Regions from separate parts of the Kitasatospora sp. NPDC058243 genome, predicted to be linked through region 1. Evidence: riboswitches for the same ligand, from Rfam matches in the RefSeq annotation. Region 1 holds a riboswitch; each other region holds the start of a gene.
What was found. A riboswitch is a leader RNA that binds a small molecule or an ion and turns the genes downstream of it on or off. The one in region 1 is predicted to bind cobalamin.
Positions count from the first base shown of each region.

Region 2: linked by a shared signal. The riboswitch ahead of metE (5-methyltetrahydropteroyltriglutamate--homocysteine S-methyltransferase) and the one ahead of ACFVX9_RS31400 (ribonucleoside-diphosphate reductase subunit alpha) in region 1 are both predicted to bind cobalamin.
Region 3: linked by a shared signal. The riboswitch ahead of ACFVX9_RS09760 (CoA-acylating methylmalonate-semialdehyde dehydrogenase) and the one ahead of ACFVX9_RS31400 (ribonucleoside-diphosphate reductase subunit alpha) in region 1 are both predicted to bind cobalamin.
Region 4: linked by a shared signal. The riboswitch ahead of ACFVX9_RS07530 (cobalamin biosynthesis protein) and the one ahead of ACFVX9_RS31400 (ribonucleoside-diphosphate reductase subunit alpha) in region 1 are both predicted to bind cobalamin.

Region 1 is NZ_JBHVWW010000064.1:39,453-43,844, reverse strand. It holds gene ACFVX9_RS31410 (glycoside hydrolase family 26 protein) at 1-257, opposite strand, end outside; gene ACFVX9_RS31405 (hypothetical protein) at 398-1,417, opposite strand; cobalamin riboswitch at 1,839-1,981, shown strand; gene ACFVX9_RS31400 (ribonucleoside-diphosphate reductase subunit alpha) at 2,173-4,392, shown strand, end outside.
Region 2 is NZ_JBHVWW010000010.1:44,658-49,049, forward strand. It holds gene ACFVX9_RS09820 (ABC transporter ATP-binding protein) at 1-422, shown strand, start outside; gene ACFVX9_RS09825 (ECF transporter S component) at 419-1,321, shown strand; cobalamin riboswitch at 1,351-1,573, shown strand; gene metE (5-methyltetrahydropteroyltriglutamate--homocysteine S-methyltransferase) at 1,738-4,053, shown strand; gene metF (methylenetetrahydrofolate reductase [NAD(P)H]) at 4,143-4,392, opposite strand, start outside.
Region 3 is NZ_JBHVWW010000010.1:25,114-29,505, forward strand. It holds gene ACFVX9_RS09745 (MarR family winged helix-turn-helix transcriptional regulator) at 1-6, opposite strand, end outside; gene ACFVX9_RS09750 (M48 family metalloprotease) at 206-1,153, opposite strand; gene ACFVX9_RS09755 (BlaI/MecI/CopY family transcriptional regulator) at 1,144-1,608, opposite strand; cobalamin riboswitch at 1,875-2,066, shown strand; gene ACFVX9_RS09760 (CoA-acylating methylmalonate-semialdehyde dehydrogenase) at 2,283-3,782, shown strand; gene ACFVX9_RS09765 (acyl-CoA dehydrogenase family protein) at 3,790-4,392, shown strand, end outside.
Region 4 is NZ_JBHVWW010000007.1:72,871-77,262, reverse strand. It holds gene ACFVX9_RS07535 (cobyric acid synthase) at 1-652, opposite strand, end outside; gene ACFVX9_RS07530 (cobalamin biosynthesis protein) at 649-1,617, opposite strand; cobalamin riboswitch at 1,725-1,857, opposite strand; gene ACFVX9_RS07525 (alpha/beta hydrolase family protein) at 2,155-3,267, shown strand; gene ACFVX9_RS07520 (hypothetical protein) at 3,615-4,392, shown strand, end outside.

The sequences.
Region 1 (4,392 bases):
TGCCCCTCCAGGTCGGCGAGCAGTTGCTGGACGGCCCGGGCGTTCGGCGAGGCCTGCGGGTCCCGGGCGAGCAGGTCCCGGCCGACCTCCGGCGGCAGGGTGCGGCCGGAGAAACCGACCGCCACCGGGACGCGGGCGGGCTGTTCGCCGTCGGCCCGGCCGTCGCGCTGCAACAGCGCCACGGCGCCCGCGGCCACCACGACCCCGGCCGCGGCCAGGACGGCGGGCTTGCCGCGCAGGGCTCTGGGCAGGGCCACGGACCGCTCCTCCGGTTGCTCGCCGGCACCGGCCCAGGCGGACACAACCGGAACACTCGTGCGAATGACTGCCCCGAGAGCCTGCCACACTCCCCCGGCCCCGGCGAGCGAACCCGCCGGGGCCGGGGTGTCACGGCGGATCAGCCGGCCGCGGCGGCCCCCGGCGCACCCGGCGCGGCCGCGGCCTTGGCGCGCTGGAGCAGCTGGCCCTTCACGTGCTCGCCGAAGCCGGCGGCCGCCGCGGTGGCGGCGGCGTCGGCGGTGTTGCCGCCCTTCGCCGAGCCCTCGACCGTGAAGTAGGCGTACCGGCCCAGGGTGTTGTGCGTGTTGGTGCAGCCCGGCGTAGCGCAGAAGGCCGGCGCGCCCGGCGCGACGGCGCCCTTGAGGTGGCCGGTGTAGCTCTTCATCGAGGTCTCGGCCTGGATCTTGTGGTCGAAGACCGCGACGCCGACGGTCACCGCGCTGTCGCCGGAGACGTAGGTCGCCCGGAGCACCTTCTGGCAGCCCTGGTCACCGAGGACCTTGCCGAGCCCGCCGGTCGTCGAGTTCCCGTCCCAGCAGGGCGAGTCCAGCGAGACGAAGGTCCGGTTCCAGGTGGCGCCGTTGACCGTCACCTGGAGTGCGGAGAACAGCGCCCCCGCGTCCTGCGGCGCCGGGTCGGTGGCGGCCTCCCAGATCGGCTTCGACGGGTCGTCCGGCGCGCCGCCCGGGGTGCCGGACGGGTTCCCGCCCGGGGTTCCGGCGGCATTCGGCGCGGCACTCGGTGCGGCGGAGGACGGCCGGTTGGAGGCCGAGGCGGTCGGCCCGGCGGTCGGCTTGTCGCCGTCGCCCTTCGTCAGCAGCACCGCACCGCCCGCGACCAGGCCGCCGACCAGGACGACCGCGACCGCCACGCCGAGGGCCCGCAGCCGGCGGCGGCGCTTGTCGTCCGCCGCGTTGCGGTCCGCCAGCGCCTGCCAGTTCGGCTCGGCGCGCTGCGGCGCCTGGGGCTGCGGGTACGGCTGCGGGTGCGCCTGCGGGTGTCCTTGGGGATGCGTCTGGGGATGCGGCTGGGGGTTCGGCTGCCACTGCGGCGGCAGCTGCTGCCCCGGTTGGCCCGGCTGTGGCAGCGGAGGCTGCCCCGGCGGGCCGGGCTGCGCCACCGGCTGCGCGGGCGGCACCGGAGGCCCGTACGAGGCCGGCGGCGGCCCGAAGCCCCCACTCGGCGGCAACACCGGACCGGGCACCACCGGCGGCTGCTGACCGTGCGCGTCCCCCGGCCCGGCGGGAGGCGTTCCCTGCGGACCCTGCCCGGGTGCGCCAGTTCCGTCGCTCACGCGCCCCCTCGCTTCGCTCGATGATCGCTTCGCGAAACGCGCCCCTCGGCGCTTCGCTCGCTCATGCGCCCAGATCGTAGGGCATGCCCCCGCCAGCCGGTCCGCCCGGTGACCGTTCCGTATCGAAACCAGGACGCCGGAGCCCGGAACCAGGGCCCCGGGAGCCCGGATCCGAGGCGCCCCAAGGCCACGGCCCGCCCCCTCCCAGCACCCCCGGTTATCGCGCCGACACACCGCGCCGTACTACATGTGGGGTCGCATCAGAGAGACACCACAAGATGTATGCTCAATCCTGCTGTCGATGCAGGGGAACCCGGTGCGAATCCGGGACTGCCCCGCAGCGGTGAGCGGGCGGCTCCAGCAGCCGCACCGCGAGTCCGAGTACCTGCCGACGGTGTGCGCACGGGCCCTCCCGCAGAGGCCGCGCCAGCACGAGAACTACCTTCCGGGCCTCGCGGGCGGGCCGGGGACGCCACTGTCGCGCGACGCTTTCTGCGTACGTGCCGTGCTCCCCTGCCCCGAACGGCCCGGTACCCCCCGATCACCGCCGCCGATCGCCGCCAGGAGAGAGCGCCTTGACCACCGCTGCCTCAGCCACCCTGCCCGCCCAGGGCACCGGCCCCGCCCCCACCGACCCGACGGTCTCCGACCCCGGCGGCGCGCTCCTTCGGCTGCTCACCGACCGCAGCGTCGACCTCCCCCAGGTGGACCCCGGCCATGTCGCCGCCGCCGCGCTGCGCGGCCGCCACGCCGGCTCGGACTTCGCCGAGCTGCGCGGGCTGGCCGTGGACGCCGCCGCGTCGATGATCGCCGAGGACCCCCAGTACTCGAAGCTGGCCGCCCGGCTGCTCGCCCTGGAGATCGTCGACGAGGCGAACAGCCAGGGCTCGCGCTCCTTCGCCGCCTCGATCGCCGTCGGCCACGACGAGGGCCTGATCGGCGACACCACCGCCGCCTTCGTCGCCAAGCACGCCGCCGCCCTGGACGCGCTGATCGACGCGCACGGCGACGACCGCTTCGAGTACTTCGGCCTGCGCACCGTGCAGTCCCGCTACCTGCTGCGCCACCCGATCACCCGCAAGGTCATCGAGACCCCGCAGCACTTCCTGCTCCGCGTCGCCTGCGGCCTGGCGGTCGGCGACAGCGAGCAGTCCGTGCGCGAGGTCGCCGAGCTGTACGGCCTGATGAGCCGGCTGGAGTACCTGACCTCCTCGCCGACCCTGTTCAACTCCGGCACCCGGCACCCGCAGATGTCGAGCTGCTACCTGCTCGACTCCCCGCTGGACAACCTGGACTCGATCTACAACCGCTACGCGCAGATCGCCCGGCTGTCCAAGCACGCCGGCGGCATCGGCCTGTCCTACTCGCGCATCCGCTCGCGCGGCAGCCTGATCCGCGGCACCAACGGCAAGTCCAACGGCATCGTCCCGTTCCTGCGCACCCTCGACTCCTCGGTCGCCGCCGTCAACCAGGGCGGCCGCCGCAAGGGCGCGGCCTGCGTCTACCTGGAGACCTGGCACGCCGACATCGAGGAGTTCCTGGAGCTCCGCGACAACACCGGCGAAGAGGCGCGGCGCACCCACAACCTCAACCTGGCGCACTGGATCCCGGACGAGTTCATGCGCCGGGTCAACGCCAACGAGGACTGGTCGCTCTTCTCCCCCGCCGACGTGCCCGAGCTCGTCGACCTGTGGGGCTCCGACTTCGACGAGGCCTACCGCAAGGCCGAGCTGGCCGGCAAGGCCGTGCGCACCATCCCCGCGCAGACCCTGTACGCCCGGATGATGCGCACCCTGGCGCAGACCGGCAACGGCTGGATGACCTTCAAGGACGCCTCCAACCGCGCCGCCAACCAGACCGCGCTGCCCGGCCGCACGGTGCACTCCTCGAACCTGTGCACCGAGATCCTGGAGGTCACGGACGACTCCGAGACCGCCGTCTGCAACCTCGGCTCGGTCAACCTCGGCGCCCACGTCGCCCCCGGGGCCTCCGTCGACGACCTGCTCGGCGCCATGGACTGGGAGCGCCTCGACGCCACCGTCCGCACCGCCGTGACGTTCCTCGACCGCGTGGTGGACATCAACTTCTACCCGACCACCGAGGCCGGCACCTCCAACTCCCGCTGGCGCCCGGTCGGCCTCGGCGTGATGGGCCTCCAGGACGTCTTCTTCAAGCTGCGGATCGACTTCGACTCCGCCGAGGCCGCGCGGCTCTCCACCCTCATCGCCGAGCGCATCATGCTCACCGCGTACGAGCGCTCCGCCGACCTGGCCGAGCAGCTGGGCCGCCACGAGGCCTACGGCGAGACCCGCGCCGCCCGCGGCGAACTGCACATCGACCACTTCCCGACGGCCGCCCCGCAGTGGGCCGACCGCTGGACCGCGCTGCGCGCCCGCATCGCCGAGACCGGCCTGCGCAACTCGCTGCTGCTGGCCATCGCGCCGACCGCGACCATCGCGTCCATCGCCGGCGTCTACGAGTGCATCGAGCCGCAGGTCTCCAACCTGTTCAAGCGCGAGACGCTGTCCGGCGAGTTCCTCCAGGTCAACCCGTACCTGGTGCGCGAGCTCAAGGAGCTCGGCGTCTGGGACCAGCAGACCCGCGACGCCCTGCGCGAGGCCAACGGCTCCGTCCAGGAACTGGGCTGGCTGCCCGCCGAGGTCCGCTCGCTCTACCGCACCGCCTGGGAGCTGCCCCAGCGCGCGCTGATCGACCTGGCCGCGGCCCGCATGCCGTACCTCGACCAGAGCCAGTCGCTGAACCTGTTCATGGCGGCGCCGACCATCGGCAAGCTCAGCTCGATGTACGCCTACGCGTGG
Region 2 (4,392 bases), on a different contig from region 1:
TCGACCGGCTCGCCCCCGGGATCCCCGATGGCACCCACCCCCGGGACCTCTCCGAGGGCCAGAAGCTGGCCTTGGTCCTGGCGATCCAACTGGCCGCCGCGCCAAGGGTGGTGCTGCTGGACGAACCCACCCGAGGGCTCGACTACCACGCGAAGGAAGCGCTCACCGGCATCGTCGACGCCCTCGCCGCCGAAGGCCGTACGGTCGTCGTCTCCACCCACGACGTCGAGTTCGTCGCCGCCGCCGCCGACCGGGTGGTGGTGATGGCCGAGGGCGAGATCGTCGCCGACGGTCCCACCGCCGAGGTCATCGTCGCCTCGCCCACCTTCGCCCCCCAGACCGCCAAGGTCCTCGCCCCGCTGCCCTACCTGACCACCCGGCAGGTCGCCGCCGCCCTCGCGCCCGCGCAGGCCGCCCGGTGAGCGCCGTCCGGATCCCCGGCCGGGCCCGCGTCGTCGCGGCCCTGGCCGCCTTCATCGGCCTGGTCGCCTTCACCTGGCCGTTCGTCGTCGCCCCCGGGAAGTTCGGTTCCTCCTACGCCCCGCCGCTGATCTTCGGCGCCCTGCTGGTCCTGGTGCTCGCCGTCGTCATCGCCGAGATCGCGGCCGGCGGCATCGACGCCAAGGCCCTCGCCATGCTCGGCGTCCTGTCCGCCGTCAACGCCGGACTGCGCCCGCTCGGCGCCGGCACCGCCGGGGTGGAGACGGTCTTCTTCCTCCTCGTCCTGGCCGGCCGGGTCTTCGGCCCGGGCTTCGGCTTCACCCTCGGCTGCACCTCGCTGTTCGCCTCCGCGCTGCTCACCGGCGGCGTCGGCCCCTGGATGCCGTACCAGATGTTCGGCTGCGCGTTCGTCGGCATGCTCGCCGGGCTGCTGCCGAGAACCCGACGGCGGCGCTGGGAGGTGGCGATGCTGGCCGCGTACGGGGCGTTCTCCGGGTACCTCTTCGGCTTCCTCCTCAACCTCTCCTTCTGGCCGTTCTCCACCGACCCGAACAGTTCCATCGCCTACCTGCCGGGGCTGCCCTTCACCGAGCAGTGGCACCGCTACCTGCTCTTCGACCTCGCCACCTCGCTCGGCTGGGACACCGGCCGGGCCGTCACCACCTTCACCGCCGTGCTCGTCGTCGGCCCGGCCGTCCTCACCGTCTTCCGCCGCGCGGCCCGCCGCGCCAACTTCGAGCCCATGGTGCGCTTCGAAGCCCCGGACGCCCCGGACGGTCGACGAGTCACCGCGAACGACACCGCGAACGCCGCCGCGAACGGCACCGCCACCGGCTCCGCGAGCGGCGAGGGAGTCTCACCATGCGGACGGCTTCCGTGAATTCCGCGTCGGCCCCGGCGGTTTGCCCCTAAGCTGGCGACGCAGCTGGTTCGTCCTGCCCGCCAGGCAGGACGTCGCAAGAGGGAACCCGGTGGGAATCCGGGACTGCCCCGCAGCGGTGAGTGGGAACGACCGCCGTCATACGCACTGGACCCGGGACGGGTCTGGGAAGCGATGGCCAGTAGGTACCGGACGCCAACAGGCCCGGTGCGCCCACGAGTCCGAAGACCTGCCCGTTGCCCGCCCGCGGACCGTTCCGCGTGCGGATATCCCGGTGACCTCGTGGGCGGGTCGGCGACCATACCAGGCGGGTCCGGCACGCGCATCGACGTGAGCCGCCGCCCGGTTCGTCATCCCTTCGCGCTCTCGTCCCGTCCCCGGGCACTTGAGGAGCCAGACTCGCGAAGGAGAGTCCCTTGACCACGAAGTCCGCAGCCGCGGCAACCAGGGCCACCGTGTACGGCTACCCCCGGCAGGGCCAGGGCCGGGAGCTGAAGAAGGCCGTCGAGGGCTACTGGAAGGGCACGGTCACCGCCGACGCCCTGCGGGAGACGGCGGTCGGCCTGCGCCGGAAGAACTGGGCGCAGCTCGCCGGGGCCGGTGTCCTGGAAGTGCCCACCGGCGACTTCTCGCTCTACGACCACGTGCTGGACACCACGGTCGCCGTCGGCGCGATCCCGCCCCGGCACCGGGATGCGGTCGAAATCGACGCGCTGGACGGCTACTTCGCCATGGCACGCGGCACCCAGGAGGTCGCGCCACTGGAGATGACCAAGTGGTTCGACACCAACTACCACTACCTGGTGCCCGAACTCGGCCCGGACACCGTCTTCACCGCGAACCCGGCCAAGGCCGTCGGGGAGTTCCGGGAGGCGCTGGCGCTCGGCCACACCGCACGCCCCGTGCTCGTCGGCCCCCTCACCTACCTGCTGCTCGCCAAGCCCGCCCCCGGCGTCGCCGAGGACTTCCAGCCGATCACCCTGCTGGACCGGCTGCTGCCCGTCTACGCGCAGCTGCTGGCGGACCTGAAGGCGGCCGGGGCGCAGTGGGTGCAGCTGGACGAGCCCGCCCTGGTGCAGGACCGCACCCCGGCCGAGCTGAACGCCGCCGCCCGCGCCTACCGTGAGCTGGGCGGCCTGGCGGACCGTCCGAAGCTGCTGGTCGCGAGCTACTTCGACCGCCTGGGCGAGGCCCTGCCGGTGCTGGCCAAGGCCCCGGTCGAGGGCCTGGCGCTGGACTTCACGGGGCCCGCCGCGGCGAACCTTGACGACCTGGCCGCCGTCGGCGGGCTGCCCGGCAAGCGGCTGGTCGCCGGGGTGGTCGACGGCCGCAACATCTGGATCAACGACCTGGAGAAGTCGCTGGCCACCCTGGCGACCCTGCTGGGCCTGGCCGAGCGGGTCGACGTCGCGCCGTCCTGCTCCCTGCTGCACGTGCCGCTGGACGCCGCCGCCGAACGCGACGTCGACCCGCAGATCCTGCGCTGGCTCGCCTTCGCCCAGCAGAAGGCCAGGGAGGTGGCGCTGCTGGCCCGGGGCCTGCGCGAGGGTACGGGGGCGATCGCCGCCGACCTGGCCGCCAACCGCGCCGACCTCGCCTCGCGCGCCAACTCGCCGATCACCCACGACCCGGCGGTGCGCGCCCGCACCGCCGCCGTCACCGACGCGGACGCGCGCCGCGCCCAGGCCTACCCGCAGCGGGCCGAGGCCCAGCGTGCCCGGCTCGGCCTGCCGCTGCTGCCGACCACCACCATCGGCTCGTTCCCGCAGACCTCCGAACTGCGGGTCGCGCGGGCCGACCTCACGGCGGGCCGGATCGACGCGGCGGCCTACCGGGAGCGGATGGAGACCGAGGTCCGGGAGGTCATCGCCTTCCAGGAGAAGGCCGGACTGGACGTCCTGGTGCACGGCGAGCCCGAGCGCAACGACATGGTCCAGTACTTCGCCGAACAGCTCACCGGCTACCTCGCCACCCGGCACGGCTGGGTCCAGTCCTACGGCACCCGGTACGTGCGCCCGCCGGTCCTGGCCGGGGACATCTCCCGCCCGCACCCGATGACCGTCGACTGGTTCCGCTACGCGCAGGGCCTCACCGACCGCCCGGTCAAGGGCATGCTCACCGGCCCCGTCACGATGCTCGCCTGGTCCTTCGTCCGAGACGACCAGCCGCTCGGCGACACCGCCCGCCAGGTCGCCCTCGCCCTGCGCGACGAGGTCACCGACCTGGAGGCCGCGGGCGCGGCCGTCGTCCAGGTCGACGAGCCGGCCCTGCGCGAGACCCTGCCGTTGCGCGCCGCCGACCGCCCGGCGTACCTGGCGTGGGCGACCGAGTCCTTCCGCCTGGCCACCTCGGGCGTCCGCGCCGACACCCAGGTCCACACCCACATGTGCTACGCCGAGTTCGGCGCGATCATGACGGCGATCGACGAGCTCGACGCGGACGTCATCTCGCTGGAGGCCACCCGCTCGCACATGGAGGTCGCCGGAGAGCTCGCCGGGGCCGGCTACCCGCGCGAGGTCGGCCCGGGCGTCTGGGACATCCACTCCCCGCGCGTCCCGAGCACCGAGGAGGCCGTGGAACTGCTGCGCGCGGGCCTGGCCGCCATCCCCGCAGAGCGGCTCTGGGTCAACCCCGACTGCGGCCTGAAGACCCGCGGCTGGACGGAGACCCGCGCCTCGCTCGACAGCCTCGTCGGCGCCGCCCGCCACCTGCGCGCGGAGCTGGCCGGCTGACCCACCGGTGACGCGACCCGGCCGGGCCCCGCACGCCGTGCGGCGCCCGGCCGGGTCGGGCCGCTTCCCCGACGGCGGCCCGGCCGGTTTCACCCGGACCCGGGAAGCCCGAGGTTCTGGTAGATCTCCGTCGTCACCGTCGAGAAGTTCATGGTCATGAAATGCAGCCCGGGAACTTCCTCGGACAGCAGGCGCCGGCACATTCCGGTGGCGTGATCGATACCGATCGCCCGGACGGCCTTCGGGTTGTCCTGCTGCTTCAGCATGCTTTCGGAAAGCTCATCGGGAATGGCGGCGGTGGTCAGCGTCGGAATCCTCCGAAGTGACCGGATGCTGGTC
Region 3 (4,392 bases), on a different contig from region 1:
GTACACGCCAGGTCCCATCGTCCGGTGGCCGCCGTGTTCTCGGACCGGGGCCATGGTGGCGGCACCCGCGCGGGGATGCCGAGCCCGGAGGCCGGAGTGAACGCGGCCTCTGATCGCCGGCGGGCGGGCGGCTGCGCCAAGACCCGCACGGGTAAGCCGAGCCTCACCATAGCCGGACCCGCACGGTTGGTCTACATCGATGTCGTCAGACCGGGCCGTGAGCCCTCAGGGTCCGGGCCGCGTACTCGACGTACTCGTGCAGCCCGTAGGCCAAGGCCACGCCGAGCAGGGCCGCGACCGTGACGGCGGCGACCAGGGCGACGGCGGCGTGCGCCCTGCGGCCGGTCGGGCGGGCGGGTGCGGGGCCCAGGAGGGCCTGGACGCGCTGGGGCACGGGGCCGGTGTTCACGGACAGCAGGGGCCCGGCGGTTCGGCGGGCGGACGGCGATCCGGCCAGGGCCGCCCGGGCGATGGCGGTCGCGGCGGTGCGCCGGTCGGCGACCGCGGCGGCGGCCTGCTCGTCGGCCCAGCGTTCCAGGTGGTAGTCGAGGTCGGCCCGCAGCCGGGCCAGCGCCGGGTGTACGGCGGCGGCGAGGTCGACGGCGGCGGACAGCAGGTGGTGGCGCCCGCGCAGGTGGGCGCGCTCGTGGGCGAGGAGCACCGCGCGCTCCGCCGGGCCCAGCGCGCTCAGCATGCCGGCCGAGACGACGACGCGGCCGGGGCGCCCCCGGTGGCCGGGCAGGGCGAAGGCCTCGGCGTCCTTGCCCGCGACCACGAGCAGGTCGCCGTCGCTCGTCGCATCAGCGGTCAGGCCCCAGGCGCGGGCGAGGAGCACGCGGTGCCCGCGCCACCGCAGCGTCAGCCGTACGGCCTGGACGGCCAGCGCGGCCCCGGCAGCGCAGGACACCGGCACCACGGCCGGCCACCGGGCGACGACGCCGGACAGCGGCAGGTGCTCCAGGCCTGCCAGGAACGGGACGTGGAACAGCCCGGCGAGTGCCGCGACGGTGCCGCCCGCCAGCAGGACGGCCGCGCCCGTGAGTACGAGCGAGGCCTCGCGCGGAGGGAGCAGCAGGGCCAAGCGGCGTGCGGCGGGCGCCGCGGCCCAGGGGAGCAGCAGGGCCAGGGCGACGACCGTCAGGATCAGGCCCATGCGTCGTCCTCGGGCCCGGGCCTGCCGGAGTCCGCCGCGGTCGCGGCCCTGGCCCCGGTCTGGGCCCCGGTCTGGGCCTCGGCCTCGGTCTGGGCATCGAGGAGCAGGCGGCGCAGCACGTCCTCGTCGTCCTCGGACAGGGAGGAGACGAACCGCTTCAGCACGAGGTCCCGCTGGGGTTCCTTCTCCAACTCCCGGCGCATGCGCCCGGCCGCCAGTCCGGCGGCGTCCTCCACCGGGGCGTAGGCGAAGGACCGCGCGGGGCGGCTGCGGACCAGGGTCCCCTTCTCGTGCAGGCGCGTGAGGATCGTCGTCACGGTGGTGCGGGCCAGCCCGTGGTCCAGCGCCTCCTTGACCTGCTGGGCGGTCAGCGGCTCGCCGGCCGCCCACAACACCGCCAGCACGTCCGCGACCAGTTCCCCGTGCGGACGCCTGGCGTCCCGACCGACCCTCACATCGTTCTCCCTGTCCCGACACTCCCGGAAGGCACACTCCCGGCAGGCGCACCTCCGGCGCCGACAGCGGTCGGCGGCCGAGGCCTGCCCGCGCCGGTATGGCGAAGATGGGCCCGGCCTGTGTTGCTTAGGTGTGCCTCAGCTAACTTTACGGGCTCGTGGCCCCGCGCTGCCGGGCGCCTGATTTGCGGACACCGTCCGGTCACGTGCCGCTCGGCGCGGTGGAAAGCCGATGGCGCAACGCGCGTGCGGGCCTCTGGACTTACTAGGACGTCCAACTATATGGTCGACGGCAGGTCCGCGGTGTCAGGGAAGCCGGTGTGAGTCCGGCACGGTCCCGCCACTGTGACCGGGGAGTTCGTCCTCGCAGATGAAGGCCACTGGCAGCCAGCCGGGAAGGCCTGGGGGCGTGCGGTGATCCGGGAGTCAGGATACCGGCCGCGGGTGTTCCGTGTTTTCCACGAGGATGGAGACGACACGCATGACTCCGGGCTGCTCCCGCTCCACTGCCGCTCCTGGTCGTCCCGTGCCCACGGCCGCCGGGGCCCCGACGCCCTGACGTTCCGTTCCGCCGCCGCACGCCCGTGTCGCGGGGCGCACCACCGTGCGCCCGCCGACCGGCGGCGGCCTCCGATCCTCCTCCTCTCCCCACCCCTGTCGAGAGAAGGAACCCGATGGTCCGAGAACTGACCCACTTCGTCGCCGGCAAGCCCACCGCCGGCACCTCCGGTCGCTTCGGCGACGTGTACGACCCCAACACCGGCCGGGTGCAGGCCCGGGTGCCGCTGGCGAGCCGGGCCGAGGTCGAGGCGGTGATCGCCGACGCCGCGCAGGCCCAGCCCGCATGGGCCGCGTGGAACCCGCAGCGGCGCGCCCGCGTCCTGCTGCGCTTCCTCCAACTCGTCGAGCAGGAGAAGGAGGAACTGGCCCGGCTGCTGTCCGCCGAGCACGGCAAGACCGTGGCCGACGCCCACGGGGACATCCAACGCGGCCTGGAGGTCGTGGAGTTCGCCGCCGGCATCCCGCACCTGCTGAAGGGCGAGTTCAGCGACAACGCGGGCACCGGCATCGACGTGTACTCGATGCGCCAGCCGCTCGGCGTGGTCGCGGGCATCACGCCGTTCAACTTCCCCGCGATGATCCCGCTCTGGAAGGCCGCACCCGCCATCGCCTGCGGCAACGCCTTCGTCCTCAAGCCCTCGGAGCGCGACCCCTCGGTGCCGCTGCGCCTCGCCGAGCTGTTCCTGGAGGCCGGGCTGCCGCCGGGCGTGCTGAACGTGGTCAACGGCGGCAAGGAGGCCGTCGACACCCTGCTGGAGGACCCGCGGGTGCAGGCGGTCGGGTTCGTCGGCTCCACACCGATCGCCCAGTACGTGTACGCCACCGCCGCCGCGCACGGGAAGCGGGCGCAGTGCTTCGGCGGCGCCAAGAACCACCTGGTCGTGATGCCGGACGCCGACCTCGACCAGGCCGCGGACGCGCTGATCGGCGCCGGCTACGGCTCGGCCGGCGAGCGCTGCATGGCGATCTCGGTGGCCGTCCCGGTGGGGGAGGAGACCGCCGACGCCCTGGTGGCCAAACTGGTCGAGCGGATCGCCGCGTTGAAGGTCGGGCGCTCGGACGACCCGGCGGCGGACTTCGGCCCGCTGGTCGGCGCCGACGCGCTGGAGCGGGTCCGCGGCTACCTGGACCTCGGGGTCGAGGAGGGCGCCGAACTCGTCGTCGACGGGCGGGACTTCCGGCTGGAGGGGCACGAGGACGGCTACTTCCTCGGCGCCTCGCTGTTCGACCGCGTCACGCCCGACATGCGGATCTACCGGGAGGAGATCTTCGGCCCCGTCCTGACCGTGCTCCGCGCCGCCGACTACGAGGAGGCGCTGCGCCTGCCCGGCGAGCACGAGTTCGGCAACGGCGTGGCCGTCTACACCCGGGACGGCGACACGGCGCGGGACTTCGCCCGCCGGGTGAACACCGGCATGGTCGGCGTCAACGTGCCGATCCCCGTGCCGGTCGCGTACCACACCTTCGGCGGCTGGAAGCGCTCCGGGTTCGGCGACCTCAACCAGCACGGGCCGGACTCGATCCGCTTCTACACCCGCACCCGCACCGTCACCTCGCGCTGGCCCTCCGGGGTCAAGGAGGGCGCGAGCTTCACCATCCCGACGATGGGCTGAGGGCGCCGTGCACGACCTCACAGAGGACCAGCTCGCCATCGCGGCGACCACCCGGGCCTTCGCCCGCGAACACCTGGCGCCGAACGCGGTCGCGTGGGACCAGGCCAAGCACTTCCCGGTGGACGTGCTGCGCAAGGCGGCGGACGTCGGCCTGGCCGGTGTCTACGTCCGCGAGGAGTCCGGCGGCTCCGGGCTCACCCGCGCCGACGGCGTGCTGGTGTTCGAGGCGCTGGCCACCGGCTGCCCGTCCATCGCCGCCTACCTGTCCATCCACAACATGGTCGCCTGGATGATCGACCGCTACGGCGACGACGCCCAGCGCGCCCGCTGGCTGCCGGGCCTCAGCGCCATGGCGACCCCCGCCAGCTACTGCCTCACCGAGCCCGGCGCGGGCTCGGACGCGGCGGCACTGACCACCCGAGCCCGCCGGGACGGGGCGCACTGGGTCCTCGACGGCGTCAAGCAGTTCATCTCGGGCGCGGGCGTCTCCCAGGTCTACCTGGTGATGGCCCGCACCGGCGGGCCGGGGGCCGGCGGGGTGTCCGCGTTCGTCGTCGAACGCGACGACGCCGGCGTCTCGTTCGGGCCCGACGAGAAGAAGATGGGTTGG
Region 4 (4,392 bases), on a different contig from region 1:
GGCCGGTCAGCCCGTGCAGCATCTCCAGGCCGGGCGCCAGCAGCCGCGCGTCGCCGCGGAACTTGTTGACGAACCAGCCCGCCACGTGCCGCTGGTCCTGCGCCGACAGCAGCGCCAGCGTCCCGTACATCGCCGCGAAGACGCCGCCGCGGTCGATGTCCCCGACCACCACCACCGGCAGCCCGGCGGCCGTCGCCAGGCCCATGTTGGCGATGTCCCGGTCCCGCAGGTTGATCTCGGCGGGCGAACCGGCGCCCTCGCAGACCACCACCTCGTAGCGGCGGCGCAGATCCGCCAGGCACTCCAGCGACCGTTCCAGCAGGACGGGCTTGCGCTCGCGGTAGTCCAGCGCGCCCACCTCGGCGACCGGCCGGCCCAGCAGCACCACCTGGCTGCGGCCGTCCGCGCCCGGCTTCAGCAGCACCGGGTTCATCGCCGCCTCCGGCTCCACCCGGGCCGCCTGCGCCTGCATCGCCTGCGCCCGGCCGATCTCGGCGCCGTCGGCGGTGACGAAGGAGTTCAGCGACATGTTCTGCGCCTTGAACGGCGCGACCCGCACCCCCTGCCGGGCCAGCCAGCGGCAGATGCCCGCGGTCACCACACTCTTGCCCGCGTCCGAGGTCGTCCCGGCGACCAGCAGTGCGTTGCTCATGCCCTTCCCCTCCACCGTGTCGTCAGCAAGCGCAGCGCGACGTGCCCCGCGACCGTCGTACCCAGGGCCAGCGCGCCCACCCGCCGGGAGAGCACGCAGGCCCGCTCGATGTCGTCCACCGTCACCGGGCGCAACTCCGCGCCCAGCACCGGCCGGTGCTCCACCCGCTCCCCGTACTGGAGGGTCCCGCCCAGCCGGACGCCCACCGCGCCCGCGAAGGCCGCCTCCGCCTGGCCCGCGTTCGGGCTCGGGTGCGCCGAACCGTCCCGCCGCCAGACCCGCCAGGCCGTTTTCGGCTGCGGCGCGGCGGCCACCGTGAGCAGCGCCGTCAGCCGGGCGCCCGGCCAGCCCGCCACGTCGTCCAGCCGGGCCGAGGCCCAGCCGAACCGGGCGTACCGCGGCGAGCGGTGGCCGACCATCGCGTCCAGCGTGTTCACCGCGCGGAACGCCAGCAGCCCCGGCGTGCCCGCCAGCGTGCCCCAGACCAGCGCGTTCACCACGGCGTCCGCCGTGTTCTCGGCGACCGACTCGACCACCGCGCGGGCGATCTGCGGCCCGTCCAGCGCGCTCGGATCCCGCCCGCACAGGTGCGGCAGCCGTTCCCGCGCGGCCGTCAGGTCGCCCGTGGCCAGCGACCGGCCGATGGTGCGCGCCTCCCGGGTCAGCGAGGTGCCGCCCAGCACCGTCCAGGTCGCGGCGGCCGCCAGCGCGGCCCGGCCCAGCGGACGCCGGCCCACCGTACGGTCCAGGGCCACCGCGCCGGCCGCGACCGCGCCCACGCACAGCGCCGTGTACCCGGCGCCGGCCACCCGGTCGTCCTGCCACACCCGCCGCTCCAGCCGGGTCGCCGCGCCGCCGAAGACGGCCACCGGGTGGCCGCGCCGGGGGTCGGCGAAGCGGGCGTCCGCGGCGAAGCCCGCGGCGGCGCCGAGCGCGAACGCGGCGGCGCGGGTCAGCGGGCGCACGGCGGGTTCGGCGGAAGGCCGCGTGGGGTCCGGCGGGTCGGGGCAGCCTGCATCGCGTGCGTGTCCTCACTCAGGGTCCGCGCCCTGGATCGACGTACCGGGGGCGAGAGTCTCCTGGCTTCCGGGTCGGACGCACCCCCGGGCCTTCCAGCGGCTTCTGACGGTCCGCCGTGGCAATGTTCCGAGCGTGCTCCCCGGTGACAGTGGCGGGACCGCGCCGGACTCGCACCGGCTTCCTCTGCATGCCTCCGTTTGGCCCCAGGATCCCATCACGCGGCCGAACCGGGAGTCAACCGAGGTCACGGAGGGGTTGGTCACACCTCGGAGCCCTGTCGCCGGTGCCGTTCTCGCCCGCCCGAGGCCCGCCTGACGCCCGCCCCGCCCGACGCCCCGCCGTACCCCGGACGGCCCAGCCCGGTGGCCGCCCGCGCGGCCCCCCGGTGAACTGGTGCCCGAACACCGTCCGAGCAGCGCCCGGACACCGCCCGGACACCGTCCGGTCCAAGACCAGCCAAGACCAGCAGAGCGGGGAGCGATATGCGTTGGGGAACCGCGGCCGTCGTGGCGGCCGCCGTCGTCGGCGCCGGGGCCGCCGTCCTGGTGATCGGCCGTCGGGCCTCCGAACGGCTGGTCCACCCGGCGAGCGCCGTCCGGGAGTCGGGCCCCGTCCTGGTGCGGAGCCTCGCCGCGGGCCGGATCACCTTCAACCGCCGCCCCGAGAGCCTGCGCCCCGGCCGATGGGCCGTGGAGTGGGACGACCACGGCCACGCCGTCGTCGAGGACGTCCTGCACAGCGACGAGAACGGTGTCACCCGTCGCCTCGTCCGCGCCGACCGGGGCACCCTCACCCCCGGCACCGAGGTCCGCTTCACCCCCCGCGTCCACCTCGGCGACCCCACGGAGGCGCTCGGCCTCCCCTTCACCGACACCGCCGCCGACGGCGAACTCGGCGCCCTCCCCGCCTGGCGCCTCGACGGCAAACGCGGCACCTGGGTGATCCTCGTCCACGGCCCCGGCGCCGACCGGCAGCAGACCCTCCCGATCCTCCCCGTCCTCGACCGCCTCGCCCTGCCCGCCCTCGCCGTCACCTACCGGGGCGACCAGGGCGCCCCCGCCTCGCCGGACGGGCTCGGCCACTTCGGCGAGACCGAGTGGCGCGACGTCGAGTCGGCGGTCCGGCTCGCCCTCGACAGCGGCGCCGGCCGGGTCATCCTGTACGGCTGGTCCCTCGGCGCCACCATGGCCCTCCAGACGGCCTCCCGCTCCGCCTGGGCCCATGCCATCAGCGGCCTCGTCCTGGACTCGCCGGTCCTCGACCTGCCCGCCACCGCCCGCCGCGGCGCCGCCCGGGCCGGCTACACCGGCGCCGCCGCCGAGCTCGGCGCCCTCGCGGCCGAGGGCCGCACCGGCGTCGACCTCGCCGACTTCAGCCGCATCGCCGAGGGCGCCGACCTGCGCGTCCCCACCCTCCTCCTGCACAGCCCCGACGATCAGGTCGCCCCCTTCCGCGCCGCCGAGCGCCTCGCCGCCGCCCGCCCCGGCGTGGTCAGCCTCCGGCCTTTCCCGGGCGCCGACCACGCCACCCTCTGGAACTCCGCCCCCACCCACTACACCGAACTCCTCCGCCGCTGGCTCACCCCCCTTCTCTGAACCCAGCCCCCCCCCGCACGAGAAGTCACACCGACAGGGCCTCTGTACGAAACCCGGACCTCACCCGTCAGCCACGGAGTGTGACCGGTCGGGCGGGTAGCGCGACCGCCGCCGCAAGGGTTGAGCCGGGATGGCATGCCCCCGCCACCTGTTTCCGGCCAGGCGGTTTGCCTCTGTTGCCCGATTGTTGCCCGATCTTGGGGAGGCGCCGTCGACGGCCGCCCGTCCGTACAGCCAACCGGATGTGACAGAAGGCCGGTACAAGGGGAAGACTGCTCGACGTGACGTCTCGGAATCCGCGCGACCGTGATGCCCCGCTCCCTCCGACGATCGGTACTGGTGCGACGGTGACCCGTCTCCCCGGTACGGCCCACCGGCCCGCCGCCGGCAAGCCGGGCGGGGCCGGGGTACCCCGCCGACGAGGGCCCGCTGCGGCGCCCGGTCGGGGGAGGGTTCCCGTACCGGAGGGCTTTCCCGCGCCGGCCGAGCTGGCGCCGCTGGCCCGCCGGATGCTGGTGGACGCCGTCCGGATCGCCCGCTGGGCGGGGGACCTGGAAGAGGTCGACAAGCGGGGCGAGCTGCTGCCCGACGACGCCCGTGCGGCGGGTCGGGCGCTGGCCATGACGGTCGGCGCCGCCGCCAAGGCGTGGGGGCAGGCACTGCTGGTCGGCCTGGTGGAGGCCAGGGACGGCGGTGCGGTCCCGGGCTGGCGCCTGCACGCCTGGGAGCATGACGACGAGGCGGTGGTCCGCGGCTGGTCGGCGCTGTTCGACGCCTGGACGCTGCTGGCCCCGGTGCCGCCGGCCGCTCTGCGGGGCGTGTTCGCGGTGCTGGCCGGCCAGGCGGTGGACCAGGCGCCGCAGTTGCTGTCGTTCCTGCACCTGGTGGCCGGTCCGGTGTCGGACGGCGAACTGCTGGAGCTGCTGCGCCGGGGTCTGGACGAGCGCCGGGTGGGTGGCACGGACGGTTCGGGCCTGTCGCCCGTGCCGCACGCCGCCTCGGCGGTGTCGGCGGTCCGCGGCACGTGCCGGGAGCCGCAGATCGACACCCCGCCGTCGCCGGCGGACGTGGCCGCGGTCCTGGACTGGATGCTGGACGGCCTGGCGGCCGTCGGGGCCGTGGTCC